Regions from separate parts of the Parafrankia discariae genome, predicted to be linked through region 1. Evidence: predicted binding sites of a transcription regulator. Region 1 holds the regulator's gene; each other region holds the start of a gene.
What was found. The regulator LexA, encoded in region 1, represses DNA repair genes until DNA is damaged. The targets are predictions, from matches to a motif close to CGAACNNNNGTTCG.

Region 1 (5,276 bases):
CCGGTGGCTCCCGGCGGCGAGCGGCGTCCGAGCGCTGTCGGCGCCGGCTGAGCGGGGCCGGGAGCGGCCGGGCGGGGTCGGGTGTGGACCGCCGGGTGTCCGGTGCGGATCCGCCGATGTCGCCCGTGGCGGGCGCCGCCTGGTAAAGGGCTCGCGATCGTGGGTACGCCGTGTCACGCTGAGGGCGACGGTGTTCCGTCGGCCGGGTTCGCCCGGCCGGCGGGGCGAGGCAGTGCCGTCCCGGCCGGGGCGGACTGGAATGACGCGGTCACCGTGCCGCGTTGAGAACGGATGGTATGAGTCTTCGCGCTGACGCCGCTGTGGCGTCCACCCGGCATCTGAAACTGCGTTCCGACGGAAGCGACGGTCACGACGACCACGAGGGTCACGAGGGTCGTGACGTCACCGCGCTCGCCCTGGCCGAGACCGACGGGTTCTCGTTCTTCGACGAGGAGGGCGACGGGCTCGACCTGGCGGACCGTGGCGCGCTGCGCCGCGTCCCGGGCCTCACCACCGAGCTCGAGGACGTCACCGAGGTCGAGTACCGCCAGCTCCGCCTGGAACAGGTCGTTCTGATCGGGGTGTGGACGTCGGGCTCGCAGGTCGAGGCCGAGGCGTCCATGGCGGAGCTGGCCGCGCTCGCGACCACCGCCGGGTCGGTGGTGCTCGACGCGCTCGTGCAGCGCCGGGACCGGCCCGACGCGGCGACCTTCGTCGGCTCCGGCAAGGCCAAGGAGCTGGCCGAGATCGTGCTGGCGACCGGCGCGGACACGGTGATCTGCGACGGCGAGCTGACCCCCGGCCAGCTGCGCCAGCTCGAGGAGGTCGTCAAGGTCAAGGTGATCGACCGGACGGCGCTGATCCTCGACATCTTCGCCCAGCACGCGACCTCGCGCGAGGGCAAGGCGCAGGTCGAGCTCGCCCAGCTGCAGTACATGCTGCCGCGGCTGCGTGGCTGGGGTGAGTCGATGTCCCGGCAGGCCGCCAGCGGCGGCCGGGCACCGATCGGTACCCGCGGCCCCGGTGAGACGAAGATCGAGACCGACCGTCGGCGGCTGCGCGCGCGCATCACCAGGCTGCGCCGTGAGCTCACCGGGATGGCCACCGTCCGGGCGACGAAGCGGTCGTCGCGCCGCCGCGGCGCCGTTCCCGCCGTCGCGATCGCCGGCTACACCAACGCCGGGAAGTCGTCGCTGCTCAACCGGCTGACCGGGGCGGGTGTCCTGGTCGAGGACGCGCTGTTCGCGACCCTCGACCCGACGGTGCGCCGGGCCACGCTGCCCGACGGCCGGGTGTTCACCCTGGCCGACACGGTCGGCTTCGTGCGCCACCTGCCGCACCAGATCGTCGAGGCGTTCCGCTCGACGCTCGAGGAGGTGGTGGACGCCGACCTCGTCCTGCACGTCGTCGACGGCTCGGCCCCGGACCCGATGGGGCAGATCTCGGCCGTGCGCGAGGTGCTCGCCGAGATCGACGCGGCCGGGGTCCCCGAGCTCATCGTGGTCAACAAGACGGACGCGGTCGACCCGACCACGCTCGCCGTCCTGCGCCAGGCGGTGCCGGACGCCGTCTTCGTCTCGGCCCGGTCCGGGGCGGGGCTGCAGGAGCTGGTGGACGCGCTCTCGGCGCGGATACCGCACCCGGAGGTCGAGATGTCGCTGCTGGTCCCCTACACCAGGGGCGATCTCGTCTCCCGCATCCACCAGATCGGCGAGGTGCTCCGGGTCGAGCACACCGGCAGGGGCACCGAGGTCGCCGCACGTGTGCCGGTGGGCCTGGCGGCCGAGCTGGAGCCGTTCCGCGCCTGACACCGGCCCTGACAGCCGCCCGGCCCTGCCAGCCAGCCTCGCTGGGCGGCTGGTGGCTGGACCAGCCGGCTGAACACCGCCGCCCGGCCTGAACACCGCACCGGTCAGACGTCCGACGTCTGACCGGTGCCTGTCACGCCCTGCCCGGCCGGCCGCGCGCCGGGATCAGACCCGGCGCATCACCGCCACGATCCGGCCGAGGATGGTCGCGTCCTCGGCCGGGATGTCCGAGAAGGTGGGGTTCTCCGGCGCCAGCCACACCCGGCCGTCCCGCTGCCGGAACCGCTTGACCGTGGCCTCTCCGTCGATCATCGCCGCGACGATCTCGCCGTTGTCGGCCACCGGCTGCTGCCGGACGACGACGAAGTCACCGTCACAGATGGCGGCGTTGATCATCGACTGGCCGACCACCCTGAGCAGGAACAGGGTGCCCTCGCCGACGATCTCCTTCGGCAGCGGGTAGATGTCCTCGATCGCCTGCTCGGCGAGGATCGGCCCGCCGGCCGCGATCCGCCCCACCAGCGGGACGTAGGTCGGCGTGCCGGCCTCCAGCGCCGTGGCCCCGGCGGGTGCCGCCGCGGCACCCGCGCGGGAGCGCCCGCCGGTCTTCGCCCCGCCGATCGGAAGCACCTCCATCGCCCGCGGCCGGTTCGGGTCGCGCCGGAGGAACCCCTTCTCCTGCAGCACCTTGAGCTGGTGCGCCACGCTGCTGGTGCTGGTCAGGCCGACGGCCTCGCCGATCTCCCGGACGCTCGGCGGGTATCCGCGCCGCTCCACCGCGGACCGGATGACCTCGAGTACCTTCTTCTGCCGTTGCGTCAGGCCCGAGGCGTCCGCGGGGCTGTCGGGGAAGTCCCGCACGTTGCCACGGGTGTCACCTCGGCGGGTACCCCGTTCCTGGCTGGTCATCGCCTACCGCTCTCCTGTCGATGCTTCCGCCTGGTGGATGATGCCACCGGCGGCTGCCGCGGACCGGGTGGTCGACGGCCCGGCTCCGCCAACACCCACCCGGTCGTTCCAATGCTTTGTCCGATTAGTAACTTTTTATCGGTTCGGCTGATCGGTTTGGTGGGGTCCTTCGTGCTCGGTCCATCTCGCGGTCCATCTCGCGGTCGATCTCGCACGATCGTCCACAACTGATCGTCCTTGACGGTAGTCGGCCGATCGCCGAATCTCAAACGTCTGTTCGAGCGTGTCGGGGGAAGTGTGCGTGGCGGCCGTGCAAGAATCGCTCAGGCGTTCGATCGAACAAGTGTTCGTGCCTGGGAGGTTGGCATGACCGACGGTGGCGGTGCGGCCGGTGGGAATGCGTCGGTTCGACGGGGTCACCCGGTGTCCCGCGGCTGCGCGGCGCGGCAGGGTCCGCGGGTGGCGACGGGTGCGCGGGGCGTGCGCGGAGCGCGCGGTGTGCGCGGGGCCGCGGTGGGCGGAGTCGCCGTTCGTGGTCGCGGGGTGCGGGGGGTGGCGGTGCGCGGTGTGGGTCGCGTGCCGGTAGGGCACCCGGTCCGCTCTCGTGGCGCCCGGTGTGGTCTGCCGGTGGCGGCTCCCGTCGCCACGGCCCCGCCTGGCGAGTCCGGGCGGCGCGGTGAGTCGAGGTCCGAGGGGGCCGGAGGACGCGGGGCCAGCGTCATAGAGATGCCCGGGATGTGGTGGCGTGTGGCCGCCGTCGGGTTGGCCCCGGCCGAGCCGGCCCCCGGCCCGCGACCTCGCCCACAACCTCGTCCGCCTCGTCCGCGGCCCCGTCCGCGACCCGGGTCGCGGGCCGGCCGGCGGGGGAGGCCGGGCGCCCGGCCGCCGCTGCGGCTGACCAGGCGCGGCCGGATCGTCGTGGTGGCGCTGGCGAGCACCCTGCTCGGCCTGGTCTTCTCTCTGGCGCTGGTGACCACGTCACAGGCGTTCACCGGCGTCCCGGTGAGCTACCGGACGCACGTCGTCCGGTCCGGGGAGACGCTCTGGGAGATCGCCCACGACGTCGCCCCCGAGGCGGACGCCCGCGACACCGTCCGCGGGCTCATGACCCTGAACGGCCTCGACACGGTGACGCTCATGCCCGGTCAGGAGCTCCGGCTGCCCTGACCCGGCTCCCCTGCCGCGGCCCCTGGGCCCCGAGGGCTCGACAGCGCGGCGGTTCGGCGTGCCCGGTGCGCTCGGCGTGCCAGATGTCGCGGATGGCCCCTGCCGGGGGCACGTCCGGCTGTCGCCGCCGAGGGTGTGTCGGGCCGGTGTCACGGCCTGTCGTGGCGTCGGCGCGGGCTGGCGAAAACACACCCGAGGACCACACGCGCCGGAGGGGCCGGTGTCGGATCTGTCGGTGGTGTGCGCTACGGTGGACACAACATCTTGTAGTTGCAGCACCGCAAGTCATCCACAGGTTGTTGCACAGGTAATCCACAGAGCCTTGACCGTCTGTCCACAGGGCCGTCGGTCGAAGTGACGGAACCCAGTCGGACGCACCCCGCGGGCGGCAGGGCCAGCCTGCCCGGGGTTGAGGGGAGCGGACCATGCGGTGCCCTTTCTGCCGGCATCCCGACAGCCGTGTCGTCGACAGCAGGGAGGCCGAGGAAGGCGCCGCGATCCGGCGCCGGCGGTCGTGTCCGGCCTGTGGCCGTCGGTTCACGACCATGGAGGAGGCCTCCTTGCGGGTCCGTAAGCGCAGCGGGGCCACCGAGCCCTTCAGCCGCGCGAAGGTGATCGTGGGAGTGCGCAAGGCGTGCCAGGGCCGCCCCGTCCGGTCGGACGATCTGGCGCTGCTGGCGGAGCGGGTCGAGGAGACGGTGCGCTCCTCGGGTTCCGCGGAGGTGGCCGCCGAGGATGTCGGCCGAGCGATCCTCGGCCCCCTCCGGGAGCTGGACGAGGTGGCCTATCTCCGCTTCGCCTCCGTCTATCTGGCGTTCGAGTCGCTCGGCGACTTCGAGGCGGCGATCGCGGCCCTGCGCGCCGAGTCGGCTGGCAGCGGCGAGCCGCCCGCCGCCGGGAAGCCGACCGCGGTGTCGGCGGCCACCCGGGCCTCAGCCGTCGTCGTTCCGGTGACCACGGGCCCACGGGCGGCGGCCGGCCCCTGACGGCCGGCCCGAGGTCCCGGAACCGGGATCCGGGCGTCCCACCAGTCATCCAGCCCGATTCGCGCCGGCCCCACGAACCCGGGCCGGTGGGCCGCCTGCCGACTCCGGCATCACGGGGGCCGGTCGCGAGAAAGGCCCGCGGCGCGCTCCGGTGAGCCTCCAGGCCCGTGTACCGGCCTGGAACGGAACCGGCCTGGAGCCGTGTCGGTGCGGAACCGGAGCCCCACCCGCCTCGGAGCCCCACCGGTCCCGGAGTCGTGACGGTTTCGGGCGGCGGTGGTCCGTGTACTGCCTGAGGTCACGGGAGCCGCCCACGGCGCACGTATTACAGGCATCGGCGCACGCGCCGCGGCCAGCACCTTCGCACCTGATGTTCGGACCCGACCACCAGTGCCCCCGCCCGCCC
Region 2 (5,276 bases), on a different contig from region 1:
GCCGGGCAGGGCGGGTCGATGGCGTTGGAGGACGCCGTTGTTCTCGGGCGTGAGCTCGGCCGGCGGACCACGACGAGCGACGCGCTGGCGACCTACGACCGGCTGCGCCGCGACCGGCTCGGGAAGATGACGCGGGCCGCCAGCGCGAACCGCGACGCCAAGACGGCGGGCCCGGTGGCCGCCCGGCTCCGTGATCTGATCATGCCGATCGTCTTCCCACGGATGTACGAACGGGCGACCGGCTGGCTCTACGACTACGACCTCGGCACCCTGCCGCACGCGGCGACCGCGCCGACCGCGGGCTAGAGCTTCTCGACCGGGGCGTAGCGCAGGAGGAGGTCCTTCGTGCCGGTCTCCGCGCCGAAGTCGACCTTGGCCTGGCGGGAGTCCCCGATCCCACTCGTCGCGACGACCACACCGAGACCGAACGTGTCATGGGTGACACGGTCGCCGGGGGTGAGCTCGACGATCGGACGCGCCGCCGGGCGGCCGGGCTTCGCCCCGAACGGGGAGTTCGGCAGCTTCCCGCCGGACCCACCGGAACCGTTGCCCGTACCCGTCGACCCGCCGCCGGAGAACCGCCCACCGCCCGCGGCCGGAGCCGGCTCGGGCAGCCGCCGCCACTCGACGAGCGAATCCGGCACCTCCCCCAGAAAGCGGGACGGCGGGTTGTAGGCCGGCTGCCCCCAGGCGCTGCGCACCTGGGACCTGGTGAGATAGAGCCTGGCCCGGGCCCGGGTGACACCCACGTAGGCGAGCCGACGCTCCTCCTCCAGCCCGGTCGGATCCCCGAGCGTGCGCAGGTGCGGGAAGACGCCGTCCTCGAGACCGGTCAGGAACACGACGGGGAACTCGAGGCCCTTCGCACTGTGCAGGGTCATCAGCGTGACCACGCCGTCCGAGCCGTCGTCGTCGGGGATCTGGTCGGCGTCGGCGACGAGCGCCACCTGCTCCAGGAACTCGGCGAGCGTGCCGTCCGGGCGCCGCTCGGTGAACTCCTGGACGACCCCGACGAGCTCACGCAGGTTCTCCACCCGGCCCTGTGCCTCGATGGTGTCCTCCGTGACCAGCTCCGAGAGGTAGCCCGTCCGCTCCAGCGCCGCCTCGATCACGGCCAGCGGGCCGGCGGGCAACTGCTCGCGCAGGCCGTCGAGAAGGGCCACGAAATCGCGGATCGAGCGGGCCGACCTGGTGGCCAGGCCGGGTATCTCGTCCACCCGGGTGAGCGCGTCGGAGAAGGCGATCCGCTCCCGCTCGGCGAAGGCCGAGACCATCGCCTCCGCGCGGTCGCCGATGCCACGGCGCGGGACGTTCAGGATGCGCCGCAGGTTCACCGTGTCCGTCGGGTTCACCAGCACCCGCAGGTAGGCAAGAAGATCACGGATCTCGCGACGCTCGTAGAACCGGACGCCGCCGACGACCCGGTACGGCAGGCCGACCCGGATGAAGATCTCCTCGAACACGCGGCTCTGCGCGTTCGTCCGGTAGAAGACCGCGACGTCCGCCGGCCGGGCCAGGTTCTCGTCGCCGAGGCGGTCGATCTCCTCCGCGACGAACGCGGCCTCGTCGTGCTCGTTGTCGGCGACGAAGCCGACGATCCGCTCGCCGTCACCGGCGTCCGACCACAGGCGCTTGGGCTTGCGCTGGGCGTTGCGGGCGATGACCGCGTTCGCCGCGGAGAGGATCGTCTGGGTGGAGCGGTAGTTCTGCTCCAGCAGGATGACCGCCGCGTTCGGGAAATCCTGCTCGAACTCGACGATGTTGCGGATGTTCGCGCCACGGAAGGCGTAGATCGACTGGTCCGCGTCACCGACGACGCACAGCTCCGCGGGCGGTACGGCACCCGACGGCGGCACCGCCGCCGCGGGCCACTCCGCCCCGTCGTGCTCCGTGAAATCGTCATGCTCCGCGGAACCACCGTGCTCCGCGGAACCACCGGGGGGCGGGGCGGCGGCGGGATCCGCCGCCGGGTCGGTGCCCGCGGGCACCGGGCGGCCCACGAGCTCACGGATGAGCACGTACTGGGCGTGGTTGGTGTCCTGGTACTCGTCCACCAGGACGTGGCGGAACCGGCGCCGGTAGTGCTCGGCGACGTCCGGGAACGCCTGGAGCAGGTTGACCGTGGTCATGATCAGGTCGTCGAAGTCCAGCGCGTTCGCCTGGGTCAGCCGCTGCTGGTAGGCCGCGTACACCTCGGCGACGGTGCGCTCGATGTGGTTCGTGGCCCTGTCCCGGGCCGTCTCCCAGTCGACCAGCTCGTTCTTCAGCGCGCTGATCGCCGCGGCGAGCCCACGGGCCGTGTGCCGCTTCGGATCGAGGTCGAGATCCCTGGTGACCAGCGTGATGAGGCGCTGGGCGTCCGCCGCGTCGTAGATCGAGAAGGAGGAGGCGAAGCCGAGCCGGCCCGCTTCCGAACGCAGGATGCGCACGCAGGCGGAGTGGAAGGTACTCACCCACATCGCCCGGGTGCGGCCCCCCACGATCGCCTCGACGCGCTCCTTCATCTCACCGGCGGCCTTGTTCGTGAAGGTGATCGCCAGGATCTCGCCGGGCCGCGCGCCGCGCGCCGCGAGCAGGTACGCGATCCGGTGCGTGAGCACGCGGGTCTTGCCGGACCCGGCACCGGCGACGACCAGCAGGGGAGAGCCGGCGTGCACCACGGCGGCGCGCTGCTGCGGGTTGAGCCCCTCGAGCAGTTCGTCCGGGTCGAGCCGGGGTGCCCGGGCGCGGGCGACGCCGCCGGACTCGAGCACCGCCGGGCCGAAGGCCTCGCGGGACGCCCGCCCGCCGCCGGGACGATCACCGTGCGGCTCGTGGCCGCCCACGGTGCCCGAGCCGGCCGGGGCACCGCCGTCGACCAGGGCCCCGGGGCCGAAGGTGTCGTCGAAAAGAGTGCTCATCAGACCCCGATCGTACGTTCGACGGGCGAACCGCCCGGCGCCGCGGCCGCCCCGGCCACCACGTCATGCTGCCGGGCGGGTCCGACACTTCCATGCCCCGGTCGGGCCCTCGCGGCCGGGTCGGACGACCGCCGGGGCGAGTCGGCCGAGCAGTCCCCGCGCCGCTCGCGCGACGGCTGTCAGGCGACCGTCCGACGGCCCGCGGCGACGCCGGTCGGGTCAGCGCCGGTCGGGTCAGCGCCGGCGGCGAGCGCGGCGACCCTGGTGTCGACGGCTGGGTCGAGGTTGCCACCGGAGATCACCACCGCGGTGGGCCCGACCGCGAGCAGGGGGGCCCGCAGCAACGCGGCGACCCCCGCCGCGCCCGCGGGCTCCACCCGCTGGCCCGACCGGCGCAGCAGCACCATCGCCTCCCAGAACGCGTCCTCGTCGACCGTGACGACGTCGTCCACGAGGTGGGTGGCGAGCTCGAGGGTGAGCCGTCCGGGGGCGGCCACGGCCATCCCGTCGGCGATCGTCCCGGCCGCGGTTCCCGGCTGGTCGACGGATCCCGCCGGGCCGCCGCTGCCCGGGGGCACCGTGACACGGTGCCCGGTACGGAAGGAGGTGGCGAAGGCCGGCGCGGCGGCGGACTGGACGCCGATGACGCGGACGTCCGGGCGCAGGCCCTTGATCGCTACAGCAAGGCCACACAGAAGACCACCACCGCCGACCCCGACGATGACGGTGGCGAGGTTCGGGACCTGCTCGAGCAGTTCCAGCCCGATCGTCCCCTGCCCGGCGACGACGGCGGCGTCGTCGAAGGGATGCACCAGCAGCCGGCCGCCCGCGCTCGCGAACGCGGCCGCCGCCGCCAGTGCCGCGTCGACCCCGCCCGGGACGTACTCGACCCGGGCACCCCAGCGCCGGGTGCCGGCGACCTTCGACGGGTTGGCGCTCTCCGGCACGAAGATCGTCGCCTCGACGCCGAACCGGGCCGCGGCGAAGGCGACGCCCTGCGCGTGGTTGCCCGCGCTCGCCGCCACGACTCCCCGCTCGCGGGCGCGCGGGCCCGCGGCCGCGATCCGGTGATAGGCGCCGCGCAGCTTGAACGACCCGGTGTGCTGCTCGTGCTCACACTTGAGCCAGACTGGCGAGCCGGTGCGTCGGGTCAGGTCGGCGTCGGCCACGACCCGGGTGCGCCGGGCGACCCCCCGCAGCCCGTCGGCGGCGGCCACCACGTCGGCGACGTCGACCGCCGGCGCCCCCGTCACCCGGGCCTCGGCCGGCAGCCCGACCCCAACCGGTGCCGCGGTCCCGGCCGGCAGCGCGGCGTCCGCCGGCAACGCGGTTCCGGCCGGCAGCGTGGCACCGGACGACACCGCGACACCGGACGGCAGCGTGGCACCGTTACCCGGGCGGCACCCCGCCTCCCGGCCGGACGCGGCCGCCCGGGGCCCGAGCGTGCGTCGACTGGACGCCCTGCGCGGGCCGCCCGGCCGCAACAGCCCCGGCCGCGCTCCGACCCGGGCGGCGACCGGGGTGACCCCGGTTACGGCCGGGGCCACCGGAGCTGCCGCGGCCGGGCGATCTCCCGCGTCGTCGGCGTCAGCCGGGTCGCCCACCCGGGACGGCGAGGCGCCGGTCGCCGAGGGCCCGCTCACGGATGGTGATGTCATCGAAGATCTCCTGGGTGGCTCGGCGGCCACCTCGCTGGGGCCGCGGCAAACAAAAAAGCCCCCCGCCGTAGGGCGGAAGGGCTGGGCGCGCGACCCGTTCGAGGACGGTCACGCGCCTACGTAATCACCATGAGGTGCTGCGGCACCCCTCCAGCGTGCTCCGCGGCCCGGGCGTAGTCAAACCAGCGCCCGCACCGACGAACCACCGCCACGGCGGGCGTACGGGCCGCCGGGCGCCGGGCTTCCTCGATCCGCGGCGCCGAGCGGATCACGGACGGGTCCGGAGCCGACAGCCGTCAACCACATACGAGAACACCCTAAATGCCCCGATTCGGGAGGCGTTCGTCGTCTTTTTGCTCCACAAACAAGACTTACGGCCCACAACCCGCCAACAAGAATGTCCGCGAAAGATCTCGACGGTACGGAAGTCGCCCGGGAAGTCTCCGACACCGGGCCGCCGGGAACGACCGCGAATGGCCACGGGGCGAGATGCGGGACCGCCAAGTACGACCAAGACGTCGGGCGACATGTCGCCCGGAACGGGCGGCGCATCTCGATGCCGCCGGACCGGTGCACGGGAAGGGCGGCGGCGCGCACGGACAACCGCCGGCGGGCGCAATACGGCCCGCCCGGCGGCGGAAGCGGCGGCTTTCCGCCGGGCGGCTGACGCGATTTCCCGGCGGCGAATCAACATCCGACACCATTTCACGGCAATTCC
Region 3 (5,276 bases), on a different contig from region 1:
TCCGGCCGCATCGGCGAGTGCGGCGCCGCGGGGAGCTCATATGGCCGGGTCCGAGCCATCACGTCCCTGTCCGCACCACTCCCGGCGGGCCCGCCCGTCCCGGCACCGTTCAAGCCGGCGCCGCCGCGACCATCGTCGGCCTCACCGAGACGTTCACCGGCTCCATCCGTGTCCGCGCCGCCTCCGTAGGCGACTCCGCCTGAAGGTACCGGGTCGGTGCCTGATCCGGACGCGGTCTCCGTCTCGGAGGCGGTGCCCGTCTCGGAGGCGGTGCCCGTCTCGGAGGCGGTGCCCGTCTCGGAGGTGGTGCCCGTCTCGGAGGTGGTGCCGGCGATCTCGGCGGTGGTGGCCCCGGTGGTGATGTCCTGAGCGGTGATGACCTCGACGGTGTCGGTCACCACGTCGCCTGGGGCGGCGGCTCTCCGGCTCATGCCGGTCGCCCTGCTTCCGCCCGTGCTCGGGGCCGAGTCGTTGTTCCGGCCGGGCCCGGCGCTCCGCCCCGGCACGGCAGCTCGACCTGGCCTGGCCGACCGGCCGGACCCGGCCTGTTGACCCGCCGCGGTCTTGCGCTCTGGCGCGGTCTTGCGCTCTGGCGTGGTCTTGCGCTCTGGTGTGGCCGCCGGGCCTGGCCTGGCCGACCGGCCGGACCCGGCCTGCTGACCCGTCGCGGTCTTGCGCTCTGGCGTGGTCTTGCGCTCTGGTGCGGCCGCCGGGCCTGGCCTGGCCGACCGGCCTGCTCCGGCCTTCCGGTCTGGGCCGATCTTCAGGCCTGGGTCGGCTTTCCGGTCTGGGTCGGCCTTCCGGCCCGAGCCGGTGTTCCGGCGTGTGCCGGTGGTTTCCTGGGCGCCGACGTTCTGGTGCGCGTCGAAACTGTCCCGACCCGCGTCCGCTGTCGGCGGCGCGTTACCTGCTTCGTGCCGTTGCACGTACGTCCCCCATCGAGCCCCCACCCCACATTCACCGCCCGCGCCGGGGACCTGCCGGACTCCGGGTGGCGTGTTGCCGTAGCGGCGCTACCGCCGGTCGGCGCCGGTTTCATCTTCGCAACCTTGTTACGAAGCAACCCTGGCTGACACTCAACAATCCGTCACCCTCGGCCACCACCACCGGGCGCTCACCAACGGTGTGGTCCTGAGTTCCGCTGCTCCCGCACACGTCGCCTGCTCGACGTCGTGGCCGTGCGCACCTCAGCCGTCCGGACCCCGTCGTCCGAATCCCGCCGTCCACAGCTAAGTGGATCATGGTGTTCCGTGGATCCGGGACCCCCTCGCAGGCCGCGGGCATCTCGGAGCACGGTCGATGTCGGTGGTCCGTGGGAACTGGAGGGCCCGGCACCCCACCCCTGCGTCCGCCGTGTCGCTCGCCCACCGGGTCTCGAGCGGTCCGCCGCCGCGCGAGGCGACGAGCGCAGATCAAATCGGACCCGCGGGCCTGCGTGGCTGGATCCGTGGCGCGGGATCCCCGGTCGACGGTCCTGCCACGCTGCGGTTGACCCGAGCGGAGACCGTTCACGAGTGCCGCACACCGCCGTACCCGGTACTGCCGCGTACCCGGTACTGCCGCGCACCCGGTACTGCCGCGCCGGCCGGCGGTATCGCCTGACGACTGATCCGTCCGCCGCTCGACGAACAAACATCGGAAGCCAGACGGAGGCCCGGCTCAATATATTTTCCCCGATATCTTTCTCCGCCCGGACTGTCCGTTCCCGCTCGGAACCGCCGCCATATGGGACCGCGCTCACGGTGACCCTGTCGAATTGCTCGTTCGAGGACTACGGGCCCGGCCCGGCCGGAAAGATATCGGCTATCCGAGGGTGGAAACGGGATGTGCGAGGTGTGCCTCCTCCGGATGTTCCTTATGGCCTCCGTCTCAAACTGGCGGTCTCGGCAAAGCTTGCACCCGCGGGACCTCGGGCGTCTCGCCGCTACCACGTCAATGGGAAACATCAGCCATTCCGTAGATTTCACCTCCTGTTTGTTGCTCGAAACGCGGAATCCATCGCGGCGAATGTGAACTCGGCGTGGTCTCGTCGGATTCGATCTTGTCGGGATGGGGTGCGCACCTCTAGTATCGAATGTATGTTCGATAAGGTCGCGAGGTGGATGTCTGTGCCATGAAAGCTTGCGGAACGACAGCCGTTTGCGGAGTGACAGCCATGCGGAGTGCGGAGGTCGACGAGGGTGGTGCGAGCCCGGTCGAGTCGTCGGATCAGGAGGGAGTGTTCGAAGCACGGGTGCGTGCGCTGCTGGCGGGGATCGGCGCGGCCGTGCGGTCGATCGCGGCGGGGAACGCGGATCTGTTGACGCTGTTGGCGCAGTTCGCCAGCCTGCGGCCCCCGACAGCGGGCGGGGAGGTTCTGTTCGAGGAGTTCGCGCCGGAGGAGGTCGCGGCGGTGCTGGGGGTGTCTCCGCAGTCCGCGGCGAGTCAGCTGCTGTTCGCGTGCACGGTGGCGAGCCGGCTGCCCCACGCGTTGGAGGCGCTGAGTACCGGCATCTTGGATCTGCAGCGACTGCGCTCCCTGGAGAACGCGGTGCGCCCGTTGGACGACTCGCTCGCGGCGCAGGTCGAGGCGCGGGTGCTGGCTGGTGGTGCGCGGGTGAACCGGGGGGCGTTCACCGAGGGGTGCCGCCGTGCCGTGCACAGGCTGGACCCGGCCGGGGCGGCCGAACGGGCACAGGAGCGGAAGAAGGAACGGCGGGTGTGGGTGTCGCCGGGGGAGGACGGGGTCAGTTGCCTGTCCGCGGTGCTGCCGGCCGAGGAGGCGGCGGCCTGCTACCGGCGGGTTGATCTGATCGCGCAGGGGATCGCCGCGTGCCGGGCTGCCGGGGATTCCCGTAGCCGTGATCAGATCCGCGCGGATGTCTTGGTCGATCTGCTCTGCGGGCGTGCCGAGCACGCGGTGCCGTTGCCGTGCGAGGTGCAGGTCGTGGTCCCGGTGACGGTCCTGCTGGGGTTGGCGGAGGAGCCTGGGGAGATCGTCGGATACGGTCCGATTCCCGCCGCAGTGGCCCGGGAGATGGCTGCCCGGCCGGGGTCGACATGGCGGCGGATCCTCACTGATCCTCAAGGCGCGCTGGTGGAGATCGCCGACCGGCGTTTCCCGACCGCGGCCCAGGCCCGCCACGTCCGGGCGCGAAACCGTGACTGTGTCTTCCCGGGGTGCGCGCGTACGTCGCAACGTGCCGACATCGATCACACGGTCGCGCACGGATGCGGTGGGCCGACGCTCACCCGGAATCTCGGACCGGTGTGTCGCAAGCACCACCGTATGAAACATTCTGGTCGTTGGGAGGTGACCCAGCCGCAGGAAGGGATCTTTGTCTGGAAGGGTCCGTTCGGGGCGACGCTTGTCACCAACCCTCACTCATACATCGAACCACAGAAAAGCGCTGGAACGGCGAAAGCGGGCGGCGGTGAATCGTCGGGAAACACCGTGGACCTTTGTCGACCTGGCTGATCGCGGCAGTGCGGGCGTTGAGGCCGGGTCTGGGAAGAGGTGAAGCTCCTGGTAGACGGGTTGTCGACCGAGACCGCCCTGTCCACCCGCACCCTGTGCTTCCTCACCGACCTGCTGAACACCCGCCGCCGCGAACGCGGCACCCGCTGGCGGCGCCTGCCCGTGGACCGCCAAGCCCTGCTCATGCTGGTACACCCGCGCTGCGGACACACCTACACCAAGCTCGCCGCCGGCTTCAGGGCCGGGGTCGGCACCGTCTTTAGATCTTTGTGGCGGCAAATACGGTTGCCGTGGGATAGCCGGAGGACGGACGATCGGCTGGTGATGACCGCCGGCAGCCCCGTGGAGGACGCGGCGGAGCTGTTTGCCCGTGAGCGCCCGACGCCCGTGCCCTGGCTGGAGCGTTCTCGATCTGTGCCGCAACCTGCTCGGCGATGACGTCGGCTGGCTGGCTCGCCACCGCGATGGGTACCACGGCACTCCTGGGCCTACCCGTACCGGCTCGGCCAGGTCGCCGCGAGTCAGGGAGACACGGTCACCGTGGACATCGCCGGGCCAGTGACGCGCGCCTGGCATTTCGTCTGATCGCCGCATTGTCCCTGTCAGGTCGAGCATCTCGGGGACGTCGTCGGCGCCGAGCATCACGATGTCCGGGTCCGCGCCCGCCGCCGCGCCCGTCTGTCGGCCTCGGCGAACGAGGCGTGTGGTCCGGTCAGTGCCGCCCAGACCGGATTGTCCAGGACGTCATCGACCAGCAGGGCGTTCTCCACGGGGTCATCCGTCGTCACCGGTCAATTCTGCGGGGGGTGAAGGTGATGGGGAGATGCAGGGGCGCCCGGGTGAGCGTCGAATGGAAATGGATGTCGGCGTCCTCGCGGAGGCGGATGTCGTCCATCCGCCGCAGCAGTTCCTCGAGGGCGATCCGCAGGTTCAGCCGGGCGACGTTCGAGCCGAGGCAGCGGTGCGGCCCGGCGCCGAACGCGAGATGGCGGTTCGGTGAGCGGTCGACGTCGAAGGCCTTCGGGTTCGGGAACTCGGCGTCGTCGTGGTTGGCCGAGGCCCAGTAGATGAGGACCCGGTCGCCCTTGCTGATCCGCTTTCCGTTCAGCTCGATGTCCCGGGTGGCGGTCCGGGCGATCGCGATGAACGGCCCGTCGAGGCGCAGCAGCTCCTCCACCCCGGCGGGAATCCGCTCGGGGTGCGCGCGCAGGTAGGCGGGGATCTCCGGCTGCCGGGTGAAACGCAGCAGCATCAGACCGAGTGCGCCGGCCGTCGTCTCCAGCCCGCCCAGGATGACGAGCTGGACGATGCCGACGATCTCCTGCTGGGTGAGCGGTCGGCCCTCGAACTCCGCCTTGAGCAGGGCGTCGACAACGTCACCGCGGGGTGGGCGGGCCCGCCGCCGCTCGACGAAGTCGTTGATCCACTCGGAGAGCCCGGCCCAGCACTCCTTGCCCTGTGGATCGTTGGGCAGGGAGGCCTTGGACGCGAGGAAGGAGACCTTGTCGAGATCCTCGGTGGGGGCGTCCAACGCGAACTTGAAGAACGACAGGCTCGGGAAGGGGCGGGCGAAGTCGTCCATGAACTCGCACTCGCCGCGCTCGATGAACTCGTCGATGAGGTCGGTGACGAGCGCGCGTGACGGGGCCTCCCAGCCGGCGATCGCCTTCGGCGTGAAGTGCGAGTTGACCAGCCTCTTGTAGACGCGCTGCTCCGGCGGGTCGACCTCGACCGGGATGTTGCGGACGTGCGTCGTGCTCGGCGGGATCGCCAGGCCGTGGGCGGAGCTGAACGACTCCCAGTCCTGGGCGACGTCGAG
Region 4 (5,276 bases), on a different contig from region 1:
CTGCTCATTATTAATACGAATTAATACTCGGCGACGCGCCGATTGTCCTGTGGGTGACACCGTGGCGCTCACGTTAGTGTTTTGTGGCAGCCGGGATCGTCCGGGTGTCCCAAATCCCTCTGTTTCTCGTCCAAGGCGGACTATGCATAACCTTTTGGCCGTTGTTGTCTCCTATGGTGGATCACCGCAGCTCCACTGTCTTCTGGCGACCCTGGCCGAGGTTTCCGGCTGCCGGGTCGCCCTGGTCGAGAACCGACCCGGCACGGTGCACGACGACCTGCCCGCGGACGTCGAGCTGTACGAGGGGCACGGGAACGTCGGCTACGGAACGGCGGTGAACATCGCCGTGCTCCGTGCGCTGCGGCCCGGGCCGGCCCGGGAGCCGGGGTCCGGGTCCCCACCCGAGTGGCTGCTCGTCGTGAACAGCGATGTGACCATGCCCGGCGGCACCCGGGACCTGCTTCCCGACGTCCTCGGGTCGATGCCCGCCGACGCGGACGTGGTGGGTTTCCCGGTGTGGGGCGACAACGGCGGCTCCGGCCGGAGCACGGCGGTGCTTCCCAACATCCGGACGAATGCGTACACGGCGGTGCGCGGTGAGGCCGCCGCGGTCGAACGCTGGCCCGAGCTCTGCTATCCCGTCGGGGCTTTCTTCGCGATTCGTACCCAGACTTTCCTGCGACTGGGCGGTTTCGACCCGTCCTACTGGATGTACTACGAGGAAACCGACCTGTTCGCCCGTCTGCGCGCCGCGGGTGGCCGTATCGCCTGGATCGACGACTGCTGCCATGTCACCCACATCGGCGGTGGGACGGTCGGCCGGGCCGGCCTGATGTACGCCGAACTCGGCCGCTCGGCCGCCATCTACGCGCGGCGCCACGGCGACACGCTCGGCCGGGGCTGGCTCGCCGTCCACATGGCGCAGCTCGTGGCGCTGGCGCTGCGCAAGCTCGCGACCGGCCGGGCCGACGACGCGTTGCGCGCCTCCCGGATCCTGTCCGGCCTGGTGACGGGTCTGGCCCAGCCGCGCTGGGAGCCCGCCACCCGGTCCCGCTGGCGGGCCGTTCCGGTCGGCACCCGCCATGACCTGGGCCGGCTGGACACCGCGGCGCCCGGGGCCGGCGCGCCCGGAGAGATACCGGCTCCCCGGGTGTCCCTCACGTCCCACCCGGACCGGTCGTCACAGGTGACCGCCGGGTACCGCTGACGGTCCGGCGCGTCACCAGCCGCGGGAGCGCCACTCGGCCAGGTGCGGGCGCTCGGCGCCGAGCGTGGTGTCCTTTCCGTGGCCCGGATAGATCCAGGTCCGGTCGGGCAGCGGACCGAACACCTTGGCCTCGAGGCCGTCCATCAGGGTGGCGAAGGCGGCGGCGTCCCCGAAGGTGTTCCCGGGGCCACCGGGGAACAGGCAGTCGCCGGTGAACAGGTGCGGGGCGGCGCCGTCCCGGTCGTAGAGCAGGGCCACCGACCCGGGCGTGTGCCCGACGAGGTGCACGACCCGCAGGGTGACCTCGCCCACGCGCACCTCGTCGCCGTCGACGACCGGGTCCGTCGTCGGGACCGGGATGGCGGGCACGTCGAGCGGGTGCGCCACGGTGCGCGCCCCGGTCGCGGCCACGACGTCCTCGAGCGCCTGGACGTGGTCACCGTGCCGGTGCGTCGTCACCACGGTCGCCAGCCCGCCGTCGCCGACGAGGCGCAGCAGAGTGTCGGTCTCGTTCGCCGCGTCGACGAGCAGCTGCTCGCCGGTCGCGGCGCAGCGCAGGAGATAGCAGTTGTTGTCGAAGGGGCCGACCGCCACCTTGGTGATCGTGAGGTCCGGAAGCTCGCGGGTGTCCGCCGGCCCGCCGACGGTGACCTCGCCCGTGTATCCGGCGCCGATGTTCATCACGGTTCTCCTCGATCTCTGTGTGGCCTGGTCCGCGCGGATCGTCCGGCCCCGGACCGCCGCGGTGGCGGCCCGGCGGCGTGGAGTGACCCACGGAGCGCGTCCATTCTGATCGGCGTGACCGCCGTGTGTCCTGGTCGGAACAACGATGTGGGCTGCGAGGTTCCCTCGCCGGAGCCGGGCCTGGCCGGTGCGGGCGCGTCGGCCCGGGCGTGTAGCGTCGGACGGGTTCGAACGCGCGTTTGATCCGGCGCCGCCGTGGCACCCATGCCCGGGCGCCACCCACACCCGACCGAAGACCACGAGGGACCTGACGATGGCTGACCGTCTTGTCGTCCGCGGAGCACGTGAGCACAACCTTCGTGACGTCGATCTCGACCTGCCCAGGGACGGCCTGGTCGTCTTCACCGGGCTGTCGGGCTCGGGCAAGTCGAGCCTCGCCTTCGACACGATCTTCGCGGAGGGGCAGCGCCGGTACGTCGAGTCGCTCTCGGCCTACGCCCGCCAGTTCCTCGGCCAGATGGACAAGCCGGACGTCGACTTCATCGAGGGCCTGTCACCGGCGGTCTCGATCGACCAGAAGTCCACCTCGCGCAACCCGCGCTCGACGGTGGGCACGATCACCGAGGTCTACGACTACCTGCGGCTGCTTTACGCGCGGGTCGGCCATCCACACTGCCCGAAGTGTGGCCGCCCGATCGCCCGGCAGACCCCGCAGCAGATCGTCGACCGCCTCCTCGAGCTCCCCGAGGGCACCCGCTTCCAGGTGCTGGCGCCGGTCGTGCGCGGTCGCAAGGGCGAGTACGCCGACCTCTTCGCCGAGCTGCAGAGCTCCGGCTTCGCCCGGGTCCGGGTGGACGGCACCGTCGTCGCGCTCACCGAGCGTCCCAAGCTCGAGAAACAGCGCAAGCACACGATCGAGGTCGTGGTCGACCGGCTCGCCGCGAAGGAGTCGGCCAAGCGCCGCCTCACCGACTCCATCGAGACGGCGCTCAAGCTCGGCAGCGGCCTGGTGCTGCTCGACTTCGTCGACCGCGACCCGGCCGACCCCGACCGCGAGCGGATGTACTCCGAGCATCTGGCCTGCATGTACGACGACCTCTCCTTCGAGGAGATGGAGCCGCGGTCGTTCTCGTTCAACTCGCCGTTCGGGGCCTGCCAGGAGTGCACCGGGCTGGGGACCCGCAAGGAGGTCGACCCCGACCTCGTCGTGCCCGACCCGACGCTCTCGCTCGCCGAGGGCGCGATCCAGCCGTGGGCCGGCGGGCACAACAAGGAGTACTTCGAGCGGCTGCTGACGGCGCTCAGCGAGGACCTCAGCTTCCGGATGGACACCCCGTGGGAGGGGCTGCCGGAACGCGCCCGCAAGGCGATCCTGCACGGCAGCGGCGAGACCGAGATCCACGTCGGCTACACGAACCGCTACGGCCGCAAGCGCTCCTACTACACGTCCTTCGAGGGCGTGATGGCCTTCCTGCGCCGCCGGCACTCGGACGCCGAGTCCGACACCAGCCGCGAGCGCTACGAGGGCTACATGCGTGACGTGCCCTGCCCGGCGTGCCGGGGCGCCCGGCTCAAACCGGAGTCGCTGGCCGTCACCCTCGGCGGCCGCTCCATCGCCGAGGTCTCCGGGATGTCGATCGGGGAGTGCGCGGGCTTCCTGCGTGAGGTCGAGCTCAACGAGCGGGAGCAGACCATCGCCGGGCGGGTTCTCAAGGAGATCGACGCCCGGCTCGCCTTCCTGCTGGACGTCGGCCTCGACTACCTGTCGCTGAACCGCTCCGCCGGCACGCTCGCCGGTGGGGAGGCCCAGCGCATCCGCCTCGCCACCCAGATCGGCTCGGGGCTGGTCGGCGTGCTCTACGTGCTCGACGAGCCGTCGATCGGCCTGCACCAGCGGGACAACCGCCGTCTCATCCAGACCCTCGTCCGGCTGCGCGACCTCGGCAACACGCTGATCGTCGTGGAACACGACGAGGACACGATCCGCGCCGCGGACTGGGTGGTGGACATCGGCCCCGGCGCCGGCGAGCACGGCGGTCGGGTGGTCGTCTCCGGCCCGGTCGAGGAGCTGCTGAGCAGCGAGGAGTCGATGACCGGCGCCTACCTCTCCGGCCGGCGGCAGATCCCGGTGCCCGACATCCGCCGCGCGCCGACGAAGTCGCGTTCGCTGACCGTGCACGGCGCCCGGGAGCACAACCTCCGGGACGTGACGGTGTCGTTCCCGCTCGGCTGCCTGGTGGCCGTCACCGGCGTCTCCGGCTCGGGCAAGTCGACACTGGTCAACGACATCCTCGCCAGCGTGCTCGCGAACCACCTCAACGGCGCCCGCGAGGTACCGGGCCGGCACCGCACGGTGTCCGGTCTCGAGCACCTCGACAAGGCGGTCCGGGTCGACCAGTCACCGATCGGCCGCACGCCCCGGTCCAACCCGGCGACCTACACCGGCGTGTTCGACCACATCCGCCGGCTGTTCGCGGAGACGACCGAGGCGAAGGTCCGCGGGTACCTGCCGGGCCGGTTCTCGTTCAACGTCAAGGGCGGCCGGTGCGAGGCCTGCTCCGGCGACGGCACCATCAAGATCGAGATGAACTTCCTGCCGGACGTCTACGTTCCGTGCGAGGTCTGCGCGGGCGCCCGGTACAACCGGGAGACGCTGGAGGTGCACTTCAAGGGCCGCAACATCGCCGAGGTGCTCGACATGCCGATCGAGGAGGCCGCGGAGTTCTTCGCGGCGGTCCCGGCGATCGCCCGGCACCTGCGCACGCTCAACGACGTCGGGCTCGGCTACGTCCGGCTCGGCCAGTCGGCGCCCACCCTCTCCGGCGGAGAGGCGCAGCGGGTGAAGCTCGCCTCGGAGCTGCAGCGACGCTCCACCGGGCGGACCGTCTACGTGCTGGACGAGCCCACCACCGGCCTGCACTTCGAGGACATCCGCAAACTGCTCGGCGTGCTCGGCCGGCTTGTCGACGCCGGCAACACGGTGATCGTCATCGAGCACAACCTCGACGTCATCAAGACCGCCGACTGGATCGTCGACATGGGCCCGGAGGGCGGGAGCGGCGGCGGCCGGGTGGTCGCCGAGGGTGCTCCCGAGACCATCGCCGCGGTGCCCGAGAGCCACACCGGGGCGTTCCTGCGGGAGATCCTCGGTGACAAGGTCGACGCCCGTCCGAAGTCACGGCCGAGGCTCGCCGGCGCGGCGTCGCTGTGACGACGGGCGGGCGGGCCGCCGCCGCGCGGCCCGGTCAGGCCCGCGGGAGTCAGGTCTGGAGCAGGTCGTCGAGAACGGCGTCCAGCGCGACCTCGGGGTGCTCCTCGCCGGCGGGCACGACCCGCTCGGTGCGCTCGAGGAAGCGGCGGACGGGGGCGGCGTCCAGCACGACGA

Region 2: pcrA (DNA helicase PcrA) is a predicted target of LexA. The motif match lies at 2,908-2,921, and genes of this name have one in related genera.
Region 3: B056_RS0109835 (HNH endonuclease signature motif containing protein) is a predicted target of LexA. The motif match lies at 2,072-2,085, and genes of this name have one in related genera.
Region 4: uvrA (excinuclease ABC subunit UvrA) is a predicted target of LexA. The motif match lies at 2,120-2,133, and genes of this name have one in related genera.

Annotation. Positions count from the first base shown of each region.
Region 1 is NZ_KB891241.1:188,451-193,726, forward strand. It holds gene dapF (diaminopimelate epimerase) at 1-51, shown strand, start outside; gene hflX (GTPase HflX) at 297-1,808, shown strand; gene lexA (transcriptional repressor LexA) at 1,974-2,717, opposite strand; gene B056_RS44745 (LysM peptidoglycan-binding domain-containing protein) at 3,639-3,884, shown strand; gene nrdR (transcriptional regulator NrdR) at 4,310-4,870, shown strand.
Region 2 is NZ_KB891252.1:39,056-44,331, forward strand. It holds gene B056_RS0127550 (FAD-dependent oxidoreductase) at 1-306, shown strand, start outside; gene pcrA (DNA helicase PcrA) at 303-2,900, opposite strand; gene B056_RS0127560 (pyridoxal-phosphate dependent enzyme) at 3,080-4,558, opposite strand.
Region 3 is NZ_KB891181.1:35,538-40,813, forward strand. It holds gene B056_RS43555 (hypothetical protein) at 217-369, shown strand; gene B056_RS0109835 (HNH endonuclease signature motif containing protein) at 2,156-3,457, shown strand; partial or broken gene B056_RS44295 (IS5/IS1182 family transposase) at 3,518-3,721, shown strand; gene B056_RS42630 (hypothetical protein) at 4,099-4,245, opposite strand; gene B056_RS0109850 (cytochrome P450) at 4,242-5,276, opposite strand, start outside.
Region 4 is NZ_KB891219.1:260,515-265,790, forward strand. It holds gene B056_RS0118195 (glycosyltransferase family 2 protein) at 143-1,207, shown strand; gene B056_RS0118200 (MBL fold metallo-hydrolase) at 1,220-1,888, opposite strand; gene uvrA (excinuclease ABC subunit UvrA) at 2,205-5,102, shown strand; gene B056_RS0118210 (SsgA family sporulation/cell division regulator) at 5,152-5,276, opposite strand, start outside.